3 regions of the Lysinibacillus canaveralius genome follow, and region 1 is predicted to be linked to each of the others. Evidence: a T-box and tRNA genes for the amino acid it is inferred to sense, from the RefSeq annotation. Region 1 holds a T-box; the other regions hold tRNA genes.
The links. A T-box is a leader RNA that pairs with one kind of tRNA and senses whether it is charged. The one in region 1 lies ahead of trpS (tryptophan--tRNA ligase), so its partner is inferred to be a tRNA-Trp.

Region 1 (6,672 bases):
ATTAAAAACCACTTGAATTAACTGCTCTGTTGAATAAGCTGCCCCTACTTCCCGAATCGAAAGTGTCTCTAAAATGCGCATATACTCCTGTACTGCTTGAAGGGCTTGCTCTGTAGCCGGGAGACTCGCCCAGGACAGGAAATAATAGATTGTTCTTTTCTTCATATTTTTACATGACAAACCATGGCAGTACAGGAAGTAAAGAAGCATCAGCTGCCACTCTGCCGTAAAAACAGGTATAGCCCTTGCATGTATTACAGGTATACCGATAAATAAAGGAATCTTTTCGCGGGGGAGCCGCAATTCGTAAACAGCTCGTAAAAACAGATCATTTACCCCTTTTTTGCTGTAAAAAAGACGATTGTTTAAAAACTTCAGACGATACCTAGTATATTCTGAAAACATTTCATTAAATCCTTCTTCTTTCAGCTTTTTTGGCTCATAAAAAGGGAAAACTTGCGCTTTCAGCGGCAGACTTACTAATCGGGCTAAAAATGTATTACCCTGCAGAAAGATGAAATGACAAAAATAATGAAATTGTGCCGTTTCAGGGGCATAGGTAATCAAATAATCCTTTTGGATGAATTGCTGATGGAACTGCGTGAATGAGGCTTTGAGAATAGATCCTTTTTGTAAAAAAGAGGACGGCGTTTTTAATAACCAGATGGGGATGATCTGTGCATTTTGATAGCCCTGTGTCCGTTCCTCAAATAAAGAAATAGGAATCCGGCTGCACTGGAACTCAATGGCATATGGCTGCTTTTTTCTAATGAGTAAATCCGGTCGCTGCTGTAAATGGGGGAGATAGCATTCTAGCTGAACATCTTCTTCTAATTGCTGCAACCTGTTGAATAACTGTTGTTTTCCTAATAAATGCATATAGGATTCACCTTCTGTAAATAAAGAGGCACATGCTGTATTTGCAGTATGAGCAAAATGAGGAATTTTAATAGCACCCGCTTTTAAAACTACCCGCTCTTTACAATGAGGACAAAATGCTTTCGTTTTACGCAATTGCAATAGGGCTGCTTCCGTTAAGCTTTCCGTCAATGGCAAATAGTCTCCTTGCTCATTGATTGCGACAAGCATAACAAAACCTCCTTTGCCACATTGTAAAAAAGGTACCCTCATCGTTCAAGTGAAAAATTGTTTTTTGTTCAAAATTTTATTTTGGCTCTGTGTAAGGGAAATAGATGGCATACTTCCATTTACTGAACCAGCGAACGTCAAATAGCATTATTTTTTTCGCACAAAAAACCCGCACTTGGAAAAGTGCGGGAAATCATCTATGCAAAATATTCAAGAACCGTTTCAAAGCAATTGTTTTCCATGATTAGATTGCCGTACTCATCTAAGCGGTGGATTGTTAAGCGTGAAGGTCTTAAATATTCTTTAATAAGCGCTAAAGCATTTTTACGTTCACGTTGTTCTGGTAGATCAGTGAAATCAACATGTAAATAATAACGCTCCTCAAATTGATATAGCGAAGATGTCAATCCCATAGGGACGATACGCTTAGCAAGCGGTATTAGTTCATCTATATCCTTGAAAGCGAAACGGGCGTTTGAAATCGTCATATCTTCGTCAGAATCTGTATCAAACGATTCAAAGATGACACTTTCCATTTCCCGTAATTGTGCTGCTACTTCTCGATTTTCGTCGAAGCTATCCATCATGGCTGTCGCCTCTTGATCAGGATGTAGGTTGGCACGTGTGACGATGACTTCAAGTCCCTGCTCGGAAGCGTTGATATGAATCCAGATTGGGCCATCCATATCAAAATAATCCTCTGTATTCACTTCACCGATTACATCCCAAAACAGTTCCTCGCCTTTTGAGCGGTTATACCAGATCTCCTCACGGCTATAGCCGCGATCTTCAATATCACTGTACGTAATAAATAACTTCAGTGTATTTTCATTAATGCGTTCGATGTCCATAAGACTTCAACTCCCTTCACAGTCATTCGTTGAAACACATGTAAACCAAGGTTACCTTACTATTTGTTTAAACCATCAAAAATCATACATGCTCTTTCCAACTTATGAACACTACAAACTTTCTATAAAGTTCCGAGAAGCAATTCGAACTCTATAACTCTATTGTATGATGTTCCTGCATAAAATGAAAAGGAAAAACACTATTCCCCATAAATAATTTGAATATTGAAATTGTATTGTACTACATGTATGAAACCAAGGGCAATTTTTCTGTCTCAAAGAGAAGCTAGCAAAGGCTTTGGTGTAATAGGCGGGAACAAGGAAATCCGCTTTCCTTTTCCTATATAAAAAGTCTCTTTTTTGATTCAGTAATCGTTATACTGGAAAGCAGCAACCGAACTAATCGCGCTGATTATTTAGTAACACGAGGCGATGAAAAGAAAAAAGATGCTACAAACTTTCTCACGTTGCAACATCTTTATAGGAGTATTTAATTTACCATTCGCTGTGCTTCCTGTAATTGGTAAGCACGCACTTTACGCGGTAAAAATCGGCGAATTTCATCTTCATTATATCCTACTTGCAGACGCTTTTCGTCTAGAATAATTGGACGACGGAGTAATCCAGGATGCTCTTGAATTAATTCATAAAGACGTTGCAATGTTAATGTTTCCACATCAACATTTAGTTTTTGGAAGACTTTAGAACGTGTCGAAATGATTTCTTCCGTACCGTCCTCCGTCATTCGAAGAATTTCTTTAATTTCGCTGATTGTTAAAGGCTCCGAAAAAATATTACGTTCTATATATGGAATCTCATGCTCTTCAAGCCAAGCTTTGGCTTTACGACATGATGTACAACTTGGCGAAGTAAATAATGTAACTTGCATGACTACACTTCCTTCCTAATTTATACTCAATCTATTAACGTCTTCTTACTTTAGAATTAATTTAATGTAAAACACTTTATTCATTATACAACAATCTTGGTCATTTGGATATAGAATGTCAATAAAATATGCATCTTTTAAGGTACATATTTATTCGACTTTTTTCTCGAAAAACCTTGATTTTACTACTTCTATTTTCTGTTTGTATTATTACAATACCCCTAAACTAAGGCATTAAAACGCCTGTAAAAAGCGCTTTATTCTCATTTATACGAAAATAAATGAGAATAATTCCCCATTTCCCTGCTTATAGCGAAAATGATGAAAAATATTACCGGCTCTGTTCTTACAAGTATGTTCTTTTCATGGAAAGCGTATACTAATCAAAAAAGGAATTGCTTTTTCTCTGTTGCATATAATATAATTTTAAAAATAAAATGTAAAAACAATGACGAAGAATAGTACATTTGAATGTCTTTTTCAGAGAGTCTGTGGTTGGTGAGAACAGATGGAGACGCAGATGGAATGGACTTCCGAGTTAGCTTGGGGAATTTTAGTATCCTTGCTCGTATCCTTCACGTTACGAAGAAGAGTGGCCCTTAATGGGCAAGCTGGGTGGTACCGCGGATTTAAACATCATTCGTCCCTTTTTATATGGGAAGCATGATGTTTTTTTACGTTTAAAGGAGGAATTTTTTATGTCAACTATTTTCTCAGGTGTCCAGCCGACAGGAACCATTACATTAGGAAACTACATCGGGGCAATCAAGCAATTCCCTGCATTGCAGGATGAAGGGCAGGCTATCTATTGTATCGTAGATCAGCATGCCATTACCGTACCGCAGGAGCGACTGGAACTACGTAAGAATATCCGCAGTTTAGCGGCTATGTACATTGCTGTAGGAATTGATCCAACGAAATCTATTTTATTTATCCAATCCGAAGTCCCAGCCCATGCCCAGGCCGGATGGATTTTACAATGTATCGCTTCTATCGGTGAATTAGAGCGAATGACGCAATTTAAGGATAAATCATCAGGTAAGGAGTCTGTATCAGCTGCGCTTCTTACGTACCCGCCGCTGATGGCTGCAGACATTCTTCTGTATAATACGGATATTGTACCGGTTGGAGATGATCAGAAGCAGCATATTGAATTAACACGTGACCTTGCTGAGCGCTTTAATAAACGCTATAACGATGTGCTGACGATTCCAGATATTCGTTTACCAAAGGAAGGGGCTCGTATCAAATCCTTGCAGGAACCAACGAAAAAAATGAGTAAATCAGATCCAAATACAAAAGCAACAATTCGTCTGCTAGATACACCGAAGGAAATCGAGAAGAAAATCAAATCAGCTGTTACAGATTCAGAAGGATTGGTAAAATATGATGTTGAAAACAAGCCAGGCGTTTCCAACCTTCTAACAATCGAGTCTGCCCTATCAGGTGCTTCTATTAATGAACTAGAAAAGAAGTATGAAGGTAAAGGCTACGGCGATTTTAAAGCCGGTGTCGCTGCTGCTGTTATTGAGCATTTGGCACCGATTCAAGAACGCTATTACGCCCTGATCGATTCGCCGGAGCTTGATTCGATTTTAGATGAGGGTGCTGCAAAAGCAAATGCTATCGCCTCTAAAACTCTTAAGAAGATGGAGAACGCGATGGGCCTAGGTCGTAAACGACGCTAAACAGAATAATAAGCGATCCAATGGCCAAATAAAGCTCTGTTGTATGCAGCAAAAAATTGAATACAGCAGACCATGAATAGCCAAGTGTCCGGTAATTTAAATATAAAATGCACTGTGTAATGGACGTTACACATAATCCGTAGCTCACAAGAAAGAGCACGTAACGAAACATCTCTCCATCCTTTCTATAAAAAAGTCACCTCTTTTTGGGTGGCTTTTTTCATGAAGCACAGCACGTCCGTTCTGCCCCCCTGGACTTCTTTCTCTTTGCTTGCCTGTCCTTTTTAGAACAGCCAAAAAGAAAAACCAGCAGCTACTGCTGCTGGTATTAGTTTATTCATATTTTTTAAATAATAGACTTGCATTATGTCCACCGAATCCAAGAGAGTTACTCATCGCATATGCAATGTCAACGTGACGTGCTTCATTTGGCACATAATCCAAATCACATTCTGGATCTGGTTCCTGCAAATTGATTGTTGGAGGCAAAATACCTTCTTTTAATGCCAGTACCGTGAAGATTGCTTCTACTCCACCAGCAGCCCCTAATAAATGTCCCGTCATTGACTTAGTTGAACTCATAGCCAATTTATAGGCATGTTCCCCGAACACCGATTTTACCGCTTGTGTCTCGAACAAATCATTGTAAGGCGTACTTGTACCGTGAGCATTAATATAATCTACTTGTGAAGGGTCTACATCTGCTGTTGATAATGCCATCGCCATCGCTCGTGCTGCTCCCTCGCCTTCTGGAGCAGGAGCAGTAATATGGTGGGCATCTCCTGTAGAGCCGTAGCCTAACACTTCACCATAAATAGTTGCACCACGTGCTAGCGCATGTTCCAATTCTTCAAGAATCAGTATTCCAGCTCCCTCTGAAATGATAAAGCCATCACGATTTTTATCAAACGGACGCGATGCCGTTGATGGGTCCGGATTTGTCGATAGAGCTGTATTTGCACAGAAGCCTGCTAACGCCATATTAACGATCGGCGCCTCTGCTCCCCCAGTTACCATTACATCTGCATCGCCGCGTTCGATCACTTTAAAAGCATCACCAATCGAATTTGTTCCAGAAGCACAGGCAGTCACCGAGCAGGAGTTAGGTCCCTTTGCACCAAGATAAATGGAAACCTGGCCAGACGCCATATCCGGAATTAGCATCGGAATGAAGAACGGACTTACACGGCGTGCCCCACGCTCTTGGAATGTCAGAAACTGCTGTTCATATGTTTCCATACCGCCAATACCCGAGCCGATCCATACACCTACCCGATGCGCATTTTCTTCATTAATCTCTAAGCCTGAATCTTTATGTGCCATCAGTGCAGCAGCAAGAGCATAATGAGTGAAACGGTCCATTTTTCGCGCTTCCTTCCGTTCTACGTACTGCTCTATATCAAAATCTTTTATTTCTGCCGCTACCTTGGCTGGAAACTTCTCCGAATCCACACGTGTCAACGGGCCGATCCCAGATTTCCCTTCCTTTATAGCAGACCATGTTTCTTCAGCCGTATTTCCTAAAGGCGTAACTGCCCCGATTCCTGTTACTACTACTCTACGTTTCATACATACTCCCCCTTCTTTATTTTCCCCATTTGATTGTGACAGCACCCCATGTTAAGCCGCCTCCGAAGCCGACTAGAACTAGAATGTCATCATCTTTTACCTTTCCTTGCTCCAGCTCTTCCATTAATGAAAGACCAATTGAGGCCGCCGACGTATTGCCGTATTTATGTACGGTTTTAGACATCTTCTCCTCTGGCAGGTCTAATCGCTCACGGGCAGCTTCCATAATACGAATATTTGCTTGGTGCGGAATTAAAAAATCACAATCCTCTTTATTAAGGCCTGCCTTTTGTAAAACGGATACAGCAGATTCTCCCATCTGACGTACAGCAAATTTGAATACTTCACGTCCATTCATCGAAATATGATGATTTTTATTCAAATATAAATGCTTGCCGCCGGAGCCATCCGCACCTAATTCATATGATAGAATCCCCCGTCCTTCCGATACTTTCGAAATGACAGCAGCACTTGCACCATCTCCGAATAATACAGCAGTATTGCGGTCTTCCCAATCCGTCAGCTTCGATAACTTTTCAACACCTACTACTAATATATATTCATAACTATTATTTTCCACGAATTG
Region 2 (6,248 bases), 480 kb from region 1:
CGGGATTTACACCGTTTCAATGAACCTGTCAGCCGGTATTGGTGCAGGAATCAGCTATCCCGTTGCATCAGGATCTAGCTGGCAGATTGCTTTAGCGTTAGCTCTTGTGGTTACAGTAGCTGCTCTCTTCTTTTGGATTCCTCAGCTGCGCGGAGAAAAGGTAACATTAGGAGAAGGCGCTTCAAATAGTAAGGGATGGTCTTCTCTCATCCGTTCTCCTATTGCGATTGCCGTCATGCTGGCAATGGGGCTGCAGTCCTTTATTTTCTATACAACAGCAGCATGGATTCCAGAAATCTATATCGCACAGGGAATTGATGCAAACAAAGCAGGCTGGCTTGTCTCGGTATTACAGTTTGCCCAAATTCCAATGACTTTCCTGACACCAATAATCGCTGGGAAAATGACCAACCAACGACCTATTGTGGTCATATTCACTATCTTTTACTTAATCGGCTTTACAGGCGTGCTTATGGAATGGACCGAATATGCGTTCATCTGGATGATCTGCCTAGGCTTTGCCGGCGGTTCTTCTTTCAGCCTTGCTATGATGTTCTTTACACTGCGGACAAACACAGCCTATGCAGCTGCGGAACTCTCTGGCTTCGCTCAGTCGATTGGTTATCTACTGGCCGCAATTGGTCCGATTGGCTTTGGATTAATCAAGGATATGACGGGTGATTGGTTCATACCGAACTTTATTTTTATTATAATTGCCATTTCTTTGTTCTTTTCGGCATATATTGCAGGGAATAACCGAATAATCGACAATTGATGCAAACATACGTACTTATTTTATGATATAATTGCGTATTATATCTAAAGGAGAAAAGTATGTTTCGGAAACGTCGAAGAAAGAGAAAAAAACGCACTCCATACTTGCAGTTGCTACTAATTTTGATTGCAGGAGGTATTGGCTGGTACTATATTAGAACCCTTGAAGGGATTGCTGGCGGAATTGGCGTCTATGTATTTATAGGAATTGCCTTTAAGTTCTGGCAGTATTGGCGGGAGTCTGCACGCCTTCGAAAAGCTGATATTGCCGAGGTCGATCGAATGTCAGGCGAGGAGTTTGAACGTTTCCTAGGTGAATTATTTAAACGTCGCGGCTTTAAAGTATCCTATACTGCGGCAAGCGGGGATTATGGGGCCGATCTCATTTTAAAAGATGGGCATGATGTAATTGCTGTGCAGGCAAAACGTTATTCTAGCTCGGTCGGTGTGAAAGCTGTGCAGGAGATCATCGGTGCTGTCAAGATGTATGATGCTACAGAAGCATGGGTTGTAACCAACAGCTATTTCACAAAACAAGCGATTAAGCTGGCGGATATCAACGATGTGTACTTGGTGGACCGAAAAGAATTAATTGATATGATTTTGGATAAATAGCTCTCCTATAGGAGGGCTATTTTTTTGGGGGTTTCAGAGTATATGGAAAATCTTATTTGCTTTGACAGCCCTTTTTGTAAGAGGTACAGATAATATCCACGGGGAGAATTCTATTTTTATGTAATATTTCTCAATAAGTAAGCACAGAAAGCTAGAATTTATCTCATCGTGTATTACCATTTCCATTCATAGAAATACTAAATGAAAACCTTCAAGGAGGATTTCGATGCCATACTTACAGACGCGAATGGACTATGCCATAACACTTTTTCAAACAGCAGAATATGAAGAAGCCAAGATCTTATTTGGCCGGCTTTTAAAATTATGTAAAAAAGAATCACAGCTAGAACATATAAGACCTTGCCTGTACCGGCTTGCATGTATTGCCTACATACGCGGAGAAATACAGAATTTCCATGAGATATTTACAAGTTACCAAGCACATAGGCAGCAGGAAGCGGACACTAATCGGGACGTAGAGTATCACGTACTGTTAGGGATTGAAAAATTGTCGCGTCAGTATTATGAAGAGGCAATTACTGCATTCACCTATGCGCTGCCGCTTGCAGAGGAAAGAAAGCTGACAGAGCATAAAATTACGACTCTCCTCTATATTCAAAGGTGTCATATTCTTCTTGGTCAATCACAGCTCTCCCTTAAAATAAGTGATGAGCTTTGGACAACCTGTCGGGAGGAAATCCAATCAAATATCGGTCATTTTTTCCATTACTTGTTAAATCGTGCAGATACACTTTACGCCTTGGAATACCTAGAAGAAATGACTGAGCTGCTTGAAGCCTGCGAAGCTTATGAAGATTTTCAGATTATGCCAAAAGAATATGCTAAAACTCTTTTAACACGTGCCAAGTTCCATATGACCAACAAAGATTCCCGTCCTGCGATGCTGGCTTTAGAAAAGGCAGTAAAAATTGTTGAAGGACAAGAAGATATCAATTTACGCAGCGAAGTATACGAAATGTTGATTGATCATTATGAGCGCCGTGGTAAAACAAAGCAGGCACTACGTTATACTAAAAAACAGGTGGCACTTCATAAAAAGGCCAGAAGAAATACAATAACCTTCGACGGATGAAGATTTCCAACATAAAGAGAGGGCCATTATGCGTGTTACGTCTAGTTGGGAGATATTATGTGTCTTTTGGAGAATAAAAAATATGCTTTCTTTTAGACTAGCACAAGGACTAGCCTTCAATTTTATTTCATGGAAATAATAAAAAAGTATGCAGCTTATCGCTGCATACTTTAGGATGACCCGTACGGGATTCGAACCCGTGTTACCGCCGTGAAAGGGCGGTGTCTTAACCACTTGACCAACGGGCCATAGCTGTGAAGATAACATTCTGTAACATAAGGCCAACCGGTTAACAGCCGATTGTTCTACCACTGAGTTACTTCGGAATAATATTATATATGGTGGGCCTAAATGGACTCGAACCATCGACCTCACGCTTATCAGGCGTGCGCTCTAACCAGCTGAGCTATAGGCCCATTACATATAAATGGAGCGGGTGATGGGAATCGAACCCACGACATCAGCTTGGAAGGCTGAGGTTTTACCATTAAACTACACCCGCAGATGAAATGGTGGGTCAGGACGGAATCGAACCGCCGACACTTAGAGCTTCAATCTAATGCTCTACCAACTGAGCTACTGACCCTTTATCAAAAATGGCGGTCCCGACCGGGATCGAACCGGCGATCTCCTGCGTGACAGGCAGGCATGTTAACCGCTACACCACGGGACCATTTGGTTGCGGGGGCCGGATTTGAACCAACGACCTTCGGGTTATGAGCCCGACGAGCTACCACTGCTCCACCCCGCGATAATATTATTTTGCTGAAGTATGTATATATTGTACCATTTCTACTTAAAAAATGGCGGAGGAAGAGGGATTCGAACCCCCGCGCGGTTTAACCCGCCTGTCGGTTTTCAAGACCGATCCCTTCAGCCGGACTTGGGTATTCCTCCGTTTAAATATTTACCTGCTAAGCCTTATAAGAAGACTTTGAGCTGTGTAACTAGACGTTTTTAGCCGTCTGAGGTCACAAAAGCTCTTTAAGATGGCGGCAGAGGGGATCGAACCCCCGACCTTACGGGTATGAACCGTACGCTCTAGCCAGCTGAGCTACGCCGCCAGGATCTTTAATTATATGGTTGGTGGAGCCTAGCGGGATCGAACCGCTGACCTCCTGCGTGCAAGGCAGGCGCTCTCCCAGCTGAGCTAAGGCCCCATATATTTTCAGTCATATAAATTTGGATGGTCGGGAAGACAGGATTCGAACCTGCGACCCCTTGGTCCCAAACCAAGTGCTCTACCAAGCTGAGCTACTTCCCGTACATTCATTGGCGCGCCCGACAGGAGTCGAACCCATAACCTTCTGATCCGTAGTCAGACGCTCTATCCAATTGAGCTACGGGCGCTAATTTGTAATATGAATGGTCCCAGAATAAACGAATTGGTAAGGTAGTCACCTACCTCAGGATTGTAAATCCTGTGCGTCGCTATTTTCCCTAAACCGATATATACAAAGTGATGAGCCATGAAGGACTCGAACCTTCGACCCTCTGATTAAAAGTCAGATGCTCTACCAACTGAGCTAATGGCTCATAAAAAATGGCTGGGGTACTAGGATTCGAACCTAGGCATGACGGAATCAAAATCCGTTGCCTTACCGCTTGGCTATACCCCAAAATATACTATAGAACCTACTGTTTAAAATGAATGGGGCGACTGATGGGAATCGAACCCACGAATGCCGGAACCACAATCCGGTGCGTTAACCACTTCGCCACAATCGCCACTATATTATGTAAGTAAAAATCAAGAAATAAAAAATGGCAGGGGCAGTAGGAATCGAACCCACACCAAAGGTTTTGGAGACCTCTATTCTACCGTTGAACTATGCCCCTATCAAAATGGTGGAGGGGGACGGATTCGAACCGCCGAACCCGAAGGAGCGGATTTACAGTCCGCCGCGTTTAGCCACTTCGCTACCCCTCCGATATATAACATTTATGGTGGAGGATGACGGGCTCGAACCGCCGACCCCCTGCTTGTAAGGCAGGTGCTCTCCCAACTGAGCTAATCCTCCAAAAAAAATAAGCGAAGCGACGTCCTACTCTCGCAGGGGGAAGCCCCCAACTACCATCGGCGCTAGAGAGCTTAACTTCCGTGTTCGGTATGGGAACGGGTGTGGCCTCTCTGCCATCATCACTTCACTACTGCATGGATGCAATGGCTTCTGCGCTGCCACAGGATGTGGCGTTCTAGCAGAAGTTCCGCTGACTTCCGTGCTTCTTTGAAAGAAACTTATTCCTTCAAAACTGGATAAACGTTTCATTGTGCAGCACACAAAATTTGGTTAAGTCCTCGACCGATTAGTATTCGTCAGCTCCATATGTCGCCATACTTCCACCTCGAACCTATCTACCTGATCGTCTTTCAGGGGTCTTACTTACTTGCGTAATGGGAAATCTCATCTTGAGGGGGGCTTCATGCTTAGATGCTTTCAGCACTTATCCCGTCCATACATAGCTACCCAGCGATGCCCTTGGCAGAACAACTGGTACACCAGCGGTATGTCCATCCCGGTCCTCTCGTACTAAGGACAGCTCCTCTCAAATTTCCTACGCCCACGACGGATAGGGACCGAACTGTCTCACGACGTTCTGAACCCAGCTCGCGTACCGCTTTAATGGGCGAACAGCCCAACCCTTGGGACCGACTACAGCCCCAGGATGCGATGAGCCGACATCGAGGTGCCAAACCTCCCCGTCGATGTGGACTCTTGGGGGAGATAAGCCTGTTATCCCCGGGGTAGCTTTTATCCGTTGAGCGATGGCCCTTCCATGCGGAACCACCGGATCACTAAGCCCGTCTTTCGACCCTGCTCGACTTGTAGGTCTCGCAGTCAAGCTCCCTTGTGCCTTTACACTCTACGAATGATTTCCAACCATTCTGAGGGAACCTTTGGGCGCCTCCGTTACCTTTTAGGAGGCGACCGCCCCAGTCAAACTGTCCGTCTGACACTGTCTCCTGCCCCGATGAGGGGCATGGGTTAGAATTTCAATACAACCAGGGTAGTATCCCACCGACGCCTCCTCCGAAGCTGGCGCTCCGGGCTCTCTGGCTCCTACCTATCCTGTACAAGTTGTACCAAAATTCAATATCAAACTACAGTAAAGCTCCACGGGGTCTTTCCGTCCTGTCGCGGGTAACCTGCATCTTCACAGGTACTATAATTTCACCGAGTCTCTCGTTGAGACAGTGCCCAGATCGTTACGCCTTTCGTGCGGGTCGGAACTTACCCGACAAGGAATTTCGCTACCTTAGGACCGTTATAGTTACGGCCGCCGTTTACTGGGGCTTCAATTCACAGCTTCGCTTGCGCTAACCGCTCCTCTTAACCTTCCAGCACCGGGCAGGCGTCAGCCCCTATACGTCACCTTACGGTTTTGCAGAGACCTGTGTTTTTGCTAAACAGTCGCCTGGGCCTATTCACTGCGGCTCTCTCGGGCTTTCACCCTACCAGAGCACCCCTTCTCCCGAAGTTACGGGGTCATTTTGCCGAGTTCCTTAACGAGAGTTCTCTCGCACACCTTAGGATTCTCTCCTCGACTACCTGTGTCGGTTTGCGGTACGGGTACCTCCCACCTCGATAGAGGCTTTTCTTGGCAGTGTGAGATCAGGAACTTCGTCCATACGGACTCGTCATCACAGCTCAACGTTACAGTGTGCGGATTTGCCTACACACACGCCTTACTGCTTGAACAGAGACAACCAACGCTCTGCTTACCCTACCCTACTGCGTCCCCCCATTTCTCAAACGGTGGGGAG
Region 3 (6,672 bases), 1.4 Mb from region 1:
TAAGTGGAAAAGGATGTGGCGTTGCTTAGACAACCAGGATGTTGGCTTAGAAGCAGCCATCATTTAAAGAGTGCGTAATAGCTCACTGGTCGAGTGACGCTGCGCCGAAAATGTATCGGGGCTAAACGATTCACCGAAGCTGTGGATTGACATCTTTGATGTCAGTGGTAGGAGAGCGTTCTAACTGCGTTGAAGTCAGACCGGAAGGACTGGTGGAGCGGTTAGAAGTGAGAATGCCGGTATGAGTAGCGAAAGACGGGTGAGAATCCCGTCCACCGTATGACTAAGGTTTCCTGAGGAAGGCTCGTCCGCTCAGGGTTAGTCGGGACCTAAGCCGAGGCCGACAGGCGTAGGCGATGGACAACAGGTTGATATTCCTGTACTACCTCCCCACCGTTTGAGAAATGGGGGGACGCAGTAGGGTAGGGTAAGCAGAGCGTTGGTTGTCTCTGTTCAAGCAGTAAGGCGTGTGTGTAGGCAAATCCGCACACTGTAACGTTGAGCTGTGATGACGAGTCCGTATGGACGAAGTTCCTGATCTCACACTGCCAAGAAAAGCCTCTATCGAGGTGGGAGGTACCCGTACCGCAAACCGACACAGGTAGTCGAGGAGAGAATCCTAAGGTGTGCGAGAGAACTCTCGTTAAGGAACTCGGCAAAATGACCCCGTAACTTCGGGAGAAGGGGTGCTCTGGTAGGGTGAAAGCCCGAGAGAGCCGCAGTGAATAGGCCCAGGCGACTGTTTAGCAAAAACACAGGTCTCTGCAAAACCGTAAGGTGACGTATAGGGGCTGACGCCTGCCCGGTGCTGGAAGGTTAAGAGGAGCGGTTAGCGCAAGCGAAGCTGTGAATTGAAGCCCCAGTAAACGGCGGCCGTAACTATAACGGTCCTAAGGTAGCGAAATTCCTTGTCGGGTAAGTTCCGACCCGCACGAAAGGCGTAACGATCTGGGCACTGTCTCAACGAGAGACTCGGTGAAATTATAGTACCTGTGAAGATGCAGGTTACCCGCGACAGGACGGAAAGACCCCGTGGAGCTTTACTGTAGTTTGATATTGAATTTTGGTACAACTTGTACAGGATAGGTAGGAGCCAGAGAGCCCGGAGCGCCAGCTTCGGAGGAGGCGTCGGTGGGATACTACCCTGGTTGTATTGAAATTCTAACCCATGCCCCTCATCGGGGCAGGAGACAGTGTCAGACGGACAGTTTGACTGGGGCGGTCGCCTCCTAAAAGGTAACGGAGGCGCCCAAAGGTTCCCTCAGAATGGTTGGAAATCATTCGTAGAGTGTAAAGGCACAAGGGAGCTTGACTGCGAGACCTACAAGTCGAGCAGGGTCGAAAGACGGGCTTAGTGATCCGGTGGTTCCGCATGGAAGGGCCATCGCTCAACGGATAAAAGCTACCCCGGGGATAACAGGCTTATCTCCCCCAAGAGTCCACATCGACGGGGAGGTTTGGCACCTCGATGTCGGCTCATCGCATCCTGGGGCTGTAGTCGGTCCCAAGGGTTGGGCTGTTCGCCCATTAAAGCGGTACGCGAGCTGGGTTCAGAACGTCGTGAGACAGTTCGGTCCCTATCCGTCGTGGGCGTAGGAAATTTGAGAGGAGCTGTCCTTAGTACGAGAGGACCGGGATGGACATACCGCTGGTGTACCAGTTGTTCTGCCAAGGGCATCGCTGGGTAGCTATGTATGGACGGGATAAGTGCTGAAAGCATCTAAGCATGAAGCCCCCCTCAAGATGAGATTTCCCATTACGCAAGTAAGTAAGACCCCTGAAAGACGATCAGGTAGATAGGTTCGAGGTGGAAGTATGGCGACATATGGAGCTGACGAATACTAATCGGTCGAGGACTTAACCAAATTTTGTGTGCTGCACAATGAAACGTTTATCCAGTTTTGAAAGAACAAGAAAAACTGTGGATTTTTAATAAAAAACACTTGAAATTAGCATAGAATATGCTATAATAAATCTTGTCTTTTAAGAGTCTAGTGATGATGGCAGAGAGGTCACACCCGTTCCCATACCGAACACGGAAGTTAAGCTCTCTAGCGCCGATGGTAGTTGGGGGCTTCCCCCTGTGAGAGTAGGACATCGCTAGGCTTCCAATAAAAATATTCCGAAGTAGCTCAGTGGTAGAGCAACCGGCTGTTAACCGGTTGGTCGTAGGTTCGAGTCCTACCTTCGGAGCCATTCTTCTTGGAGAGTTGTCCGAGAGGCCGAAGGAGCACGATTGGAAATCGTGTAGGCGGGTAACACTGTCTCAAGGGTTCAAATCCCTTACTCTCCGCCAGATTATATTTAGAGACGTTTTACATTGGCCCGTTGGTCAAGTGGTTAAGACACCGCCCTTTCACGGCGGTAACACGGGTTCGAATCCCGTACGGGTCACCACTTATTAAAATCATAAGAAATAACCAGATGGAGGATTAGCTCAGCTGGGAGAGCACCTGCCTTACAAGCAGGGGGTCGGCGGTTCGAGCCCGTCATCCTCCACCATCTTAATAACATTGTCGCGGGGTGGAGCAGTTCGGTAGCTCGTCGGGCTCATAACCCGAAGGTCACAGGTTCAAATCCTGTCCCCGCAACCAAATGGTCCCGTGGTGTAGCGGTTAACATGCCTGCCTGTCACGCAGGAGATCGCCGGTTCGATCCCGGTCGGGACCGCCATTCTTTATAAAATATGGGTCAGTAGCTCAGTTGGTAGAGCATTAGATTGAAGCTCTAAGTGTCGGCGGTTCGATTCCGTCCTGACCCACCATATTTCCAAAATGCCGGTGTAGCTCAGTTGGTAGAGCAACTGACTTGTAATCAGTAGGTCGTGGGTTCGACTCCTATCGCCGGCACCATTTGGAGGGGTAGCGAAGTGGCTAAACGCGGCGGACTGTAAATCCGCTCCTTAGGGTTCGGCGGTTCGAATCCGTCCCCCTCCACCATTTTAGGGGCATAGTTCAACGGTAGAATAGAGGTCTCCAAAACCTTTGGTGTGGGTTCGATTCCTACTGCCCCTGCCAGTTTTTTTATTTCATGAATTTTACTTAAACAATACAATGGCGATTGTGGCGAAGTGGTTAACGCACCGGATTGTGGTTCCGGCATTCGTGGGTTCGATTCCCATCAGTCGCCCCATCCTTTTAAGTAAATTCCTTATAATGGCGGTTGTGGCGAAGTGGTTAACGCACCGGATTGTGGTTCCGGCATTCGTGGGTTCGATTCCCATCAGTCGCCCCATTACTTTTTAAATAACTTGCATATTATATTATTGGGGTATAGCCAAGCGGTAAGGCAACGGATTTTGATTCCGTCATGCCTAGGTTCGAATCCTAGTACCCCAGCCATTTGCGGAAGTAGTTCAGTGGTAGAACACCACCTTGCCAAGGTGGGGGTCGCGAGTTCGAACCTCGTCTTCCGCTCCAATATTCTTTTTACGGCGGCTTAGCCAAGTGGTAAGGCACAGGTCTGCAACACCTTTATCACCGGTTCAAATCCGGTAGCCGCCTCCAGATTTTTTTGATCGGACATCCGGTTTTTTTTTATCTTAATAATTTGCGGAAGTAGTTCAGTGGTAGAACACCACCTTGCCAAGGTGGGGGTCGCGAGTTCGAACCTCGTCTTCCGCTCCAATCCATGCCGGTGTGGCGGAATTGGCAGACGCGCACGACTCAAAATCGTGTTCCTTCTGGAGTGTCGGTTCGACCCCGACCACCGGTATCTTAACTAACGAGAAACATGGTTATAGTAAACTTCACAGTATATTCTGTGGAGTTTTTTTTATTTTTCTTTTGCACGACAGAATAATTAAGAATCGTGTGCACTGAACCGAGGAAGAAGCATTAGAAATTCAATTATATAAGGGAAGGCAAAGCAAAGGACTACTCCAACTTTAGTAAGCAAAAATTGAAGTAGCCCTAAGAGAACCAGCCTATTATCGTAGCGTCAATTTAAAATAATAGGGTTTTCTAAATATTTATATGTCAGTTTCCTAAGAATTCTTAGGAAGTTTCTGAACTTGATTATCTTGTTTCTGATAAACATAAAAATACAACAATCCAACAAAAAGGGCCCCGCCTACAACATTGCCTAGGAAGGCTGGAATGATGTTTTCAATAAGATCAATCCAATTAAGCTGTCCTGCAAAAATCGCTGCTGGTATCACAAACATATTGGCAACAACGTGTTGGAAGCCAATCGCGACAAAGGCCATGACTGGGAACCAAATGCCGGCAATTTTCCCGATAAAATCATCTGCTCCATAAGCCAGCCAAATTGCTAGACATACAAGCCAGTTACAACCAATCGCTGATATAAAGGTTTGTAGGAAGGTTTCATCTACTTTTGAATGTGCCACTGCCACCGTTTTATCCAAATATGGGCCTGTTTCAGTTAAACCCACCACATGACCAAAGAAATATGCTACAAAAAGAGCTCCAACTAGATTTGCTAAAGTGACCCAAAACCAATTATGTACGAGATTCCCTAGAGATATTTTCTTTGCATAAAACGCCATGGATACCGACATTATATTTCCTGTAATCAATTCTGCCCCAGCAAGGACAATTAAAATAAGCCCAATTGGGAATACGGCACCTCCGATTAAGTTAGCAAGACTCCCCCATTCCGCTGGCAAATTACCTATGACACGAATATCTAGTAAATAACCCAATGAAATAAATGCTCCCCCTAAAAATCCAAGCAGCAACAAATGGGGAAAAGGAAGTTTTGTCTTTGTCACCCCTGCTTCTATCGTTATCTCTGCAATTTTTTGTGGTTTATGAAATGCCATAACCATTCTCCTCCTAGCTGTCATTAAAAAAAGGTAGCACCTTAAAAACCTTTTAATTAAAAGGTTTTTGAGATGCTACCTAACGTCTTTGCACTCGATACAAAGAAATCAATCATCATAATTTATACTTAAATAAAATCATATAAAAGCAAAAAAGCAGGTCTTACCTAATCACCATTTTATGTTTTCACCAGGTTCTATTTTAACGTATAACAGCATTTAGTACAAGATTTGATTTTAGATAATCTTTTCTTCGGTAGTTTTAAATTCCTTTTTAACCGGCTCTTGTATCTGTTGTGTTTCTTCTTTAAATGGTTGATTTAATATCTGACCTAAATAATGTCTCCCGACACCAAGGGCTAATACTCTCGCATAAAAATTAAGAGTAATGTGAAGTGAAAAACGATAGCAATGTATTAAAATTTTGATATTAGACGGTTTTAGTACCGCTCAAAATCGAGTTCCTTCTAGATTGTCGATTCGACCCTGATTAATGGTATCAAAGTGCCAAGGGATCCTTGATTATTCAGGGGTTCTTTTTTCTTTTCGTAAATAATGGCAAAAGATTTTACCTTCACGAAAGCATGTATTCATTTGTAATCACCATACTACTACTGATGAATGGAAGATAGGTGACTATAATGAAAAGAAAAATACTTATTGCTTTTATTTTAGTTATTATTATTTGTGGAGGACTTGCTCTCGCTATTTCCATGTCGCCGACTAAAAAGTTAAATAGCGTTCCCATTACAACGCAGCAAAAACCGGTTGTTTTGGTCACAGTGGATTCGTTAATGACTGAGCCCCTACAAAAGGCAATTCAGGAGGGAAGGGCTCCTGCTTTCTCGTTTTTAATGAAAAATGGAGATTTTTATCCAGAATTTATTAGCTCTTATCCGACGATGTCTGTAACTATTGATAGCACCTTGTTAACGGGAACTTATACAAATGGTCATAAGATTCCGGGCTTGATTTGGTTTAAAGAGGATGAGGATCGCATGGTCAGCTATGGAAGCGGTATAAGGGAAATGTGGGACAACGGTATAAAGAATGTAGCAGCCGATAGTGTGATTCGCCTTAATGAATCGCATCTAAGTAAGGATGTGCAGACGATTCACGAAGAGCTGGCAAACGCTCAATTGCAATCGGCGTCCATTAATGGCCTATTATACCGGGGAAGCACTCAGCATGAATTACATGTACCGAAGCTGCTCTCTTTTGCAAAGCTATTGCCGAAGGAGATAAAGGTGAATGGACCAGTGCTATTGTCACTTGGTGCGTTATCTCAATATAATCCAGAGAACGATCGGTATAAATTCAGCTGGAAGCGAATGGGTGTCAATAATGATTTCACAGTAAATGAGCTAAAGTATATACTCGAGCAAAATAAGCTTCCGATGTTTACCCTAGCTTATTTTCCTGATGCCGATGCCTCTATACACAAAAATGGTCCTAAAGATACAAAAGGAATTGAGAAGGCAGATCAAGGCCTTCAAGAGCTATTCAATCATTTTGAATCGTGGGAGGAAGCCATTCAGGAAGTAACATGGATTGTCCTAGGTGATAGCGGTCAATCATCGGTAAAGGAAGAGAAGGAGACAGCTTTAATTGATTTAAATGATGTGTTGAAGGACTATACGTTTTGGGAGAACGGAAAAGAGAATGCAGAGCTGGCTATTGCCATTAATGAGAGGATGGCATATATCTATCTGCATGATGAGCAAATTCCATTTTCTGAAGTATTAGATATTTTAAAAAAGGATGAACGAATTGGTTTTATTGCCTGGAGTGATCAGCAAATTAATTATGTTGTGAAACCAAAGGGAGAAGAACAATTTACATTTTCACCAAACGGGCCGACTATCGATGAGTACGGCCAATCATGG

Region 2: it encodes a tRNA-Trp, which carries the amino acid that the T-box ahead of trpS (tryptophan--tRNA ligase) is inferred to sense. The anticodon was not compared.
Region 3: it encodes a tRNA-Trp, which carries the amino acid that the T-box ahead of trpS (tryptophan--tRNA ligase) is inferred to sense. The anticodon was not compared.

The regions. Positions count from the first base shown of each region.
Region 1 covers NZ_CP154840.1:633,491-640,162, reverse strand. The annotation lists gene AA0Y26_RS03055 (competence protein CoiA) at 1-1,089, opposite strand, end outside; gene mecA (adaptor protein MecA) at 1,287-1,940, opposite strand; gene spxA (transcriptional regulator SpxA) at 2,431-2,829, opposite strand; T-box leader at 3,269-3,480, shown strand; gene trpS (tryptophan--tRNA ligase) at 3,528-4,517, shown strand; gene fabF (beta-ketoacyl-ACP synthase II) at 4,851-6,086, opposite strand; gene AA0Y26_RS03030 (beta-ketoacyl-ACP synthase III) at 6,103-6,672, opposite strand, start outside.
Region 2 covers NZ_CP154840.1:152,581-158,828, reverse strand. The annotation lists gene AA0Y26_RS00850 (CynX/NimT family MFS transporter) at 1-775, shown strand, start outside; gene AA0Y26_RS00845 (restriction endonuclease) at 835-1,389, shown strand; gene AA0Y26_RS00840 (hypothetical protein) at 1,616-2,482, shown strand; tRNA gene AA0Y26_RS00835 (tRNA-Glu) at 2,659-2,730, opposite strand; tRNA gene AA0Y26_RS00830 (tRNA-Ile) at 2,822-2,898, opposite strand; tRNA gene AA0Y26_RS00825 (tRNA-Gly) at 2,911-2,984, opposite strand; tRNA gene AA0Y26_RS00820 (tRNA-Phe) at 2,993-3,068, opposite strand; tRNA gene AA0Y26_RS00815 (tRNA-Asp) at 3,080-3,155, opposite strand; tRNA gene AA0Y26_RS00810 (tRNA-Met) at 3,159-3,233, opposite strand; tRNA gene AA0Y26_RS00805 (tRNA-Ser) at 3,287-3,379, opposite strand; tRNA gene AA0Y26_RS00800 (tRNA-Met) at 3,473-3,546, opposite strand; tRNA gene AA0Y26_RS00795 (tRNA-Ala) at 3,567-3,642, opposite strand; tRNA gene AA0Y26_RS00790 (tRNA-Pro) at 3,670-3,746, opposite strand; tRNA gene AA0Y26_RS00785 (tRNA-Arg) at 3,756-3,832, opposite strand; tRNA gene AA0Y26_RS00780 (tRNA-Lys) at 3,946-4,018, opposite strand; tRNA gene AA0Y26_RS00775 (tRNA-Gln) at 4,027-4,101, opposite strand; tRNA gene AA0Y26_RS00770 (tRNA-His) at 4,135-4,210, opposite strand; tRNA gene AA0Y26_RS00765 (tRNA-Trp) at 4,248-4,321, opposite strand; tRNA gene AA0Y26_RS00760 (tRNA-Tyr) at 4,329-4,412, opposite strand; tRNA gene AA0Y26_RS00755 (tRNA-Val) at 4,428-4,503, opposite strand; rRNA gene rrf (5S ribosomal RNA) at 4,515-4,630, opposite strand; rRNA gene AA0Y26_RS00745 (23S ribosomal RNA) at 4,770-6,248, opposite strand, start outside.
Region 3 covers NZ_CP154840.1:3,772,384-3,779,055, reverse strand. The annotation lists rRNA gene AA0Y26_RS19180 (23S ribosomal RNA) at 1-1,865, shown strand, start outside; rRNA gene rrf (5S ribosomal RNA) at 1,991-2,106, shown strand; tRNA gene AA0Y26_RS19170 (tRNA-Asn) at 2,122-2,196, shown strand; tRNA gene AA0Y26_RS19165 (tRNA-Ser) at 2,205-2,296, shown strand; tRNA gene AA0Y26_RS19160 (tRNA-Glu) at 2,323-2,397, shown strand; tRNA gene AA0Y26_RS19155 (tRNA-Val) at 2,427-2,502, shown strand; tRNA gene AA0Y26_RS19150 (tRNA-Met) at 2,518-2,594, shown strand; tRNA gene AA0Y26_RS19145 (tRNA-Asp) at 2,598-2,673, shown strand; tRNA gene AA0Y26_RS19140 (tRNA-Phe) at 2,689-2,764, shown strand; tRNA gene AA0Y26_RS19135 (tRNA-Thr) at 2,777-2,852, shown strand; tRNA gene AA0Y26_RS19130 (tRNA-Tyr) at 2,856-2,939, shown strand; tRNA gene AA0Y26_RS19125 (tRNA-Trp) at 2,944-3,017, shown strand; tRNA gene AA0Y26_RS19120 (tRNA-His) at 3,057-3,132, shown strand; tRNA gene AA0Y26_RS19115 (tRNA-His) at 3,159-3,234, shown strand; tRNA gene AA0Y26_RS19110 (tRNA-Gln) at 3,267-3,341, shown strand; tRNA gene AA0Y26_RS19105 (tRNA-Gly) at 3,345-3,419, shown strand; tRNA gene AA0Y26_RS19100 (tRNA-Cys) at 3,433-3,506, shown strand; tRNA gene AA0Y26_RS19095 (tRNA-Gly) at 3,552-3,626, shown strand; tRNA gene AA0Y26_RS19090 (tRNA-Leu) at 3,633-3,714, shown strand; gene AA0Y26_RS19085 (formate/nitrite transporter family protein) at 3,986-4,786, opposite strand; gene AA0Y26_RS19080 (alkaline phosphatase family protein) at 5,428-6,672, shown strand, end outside.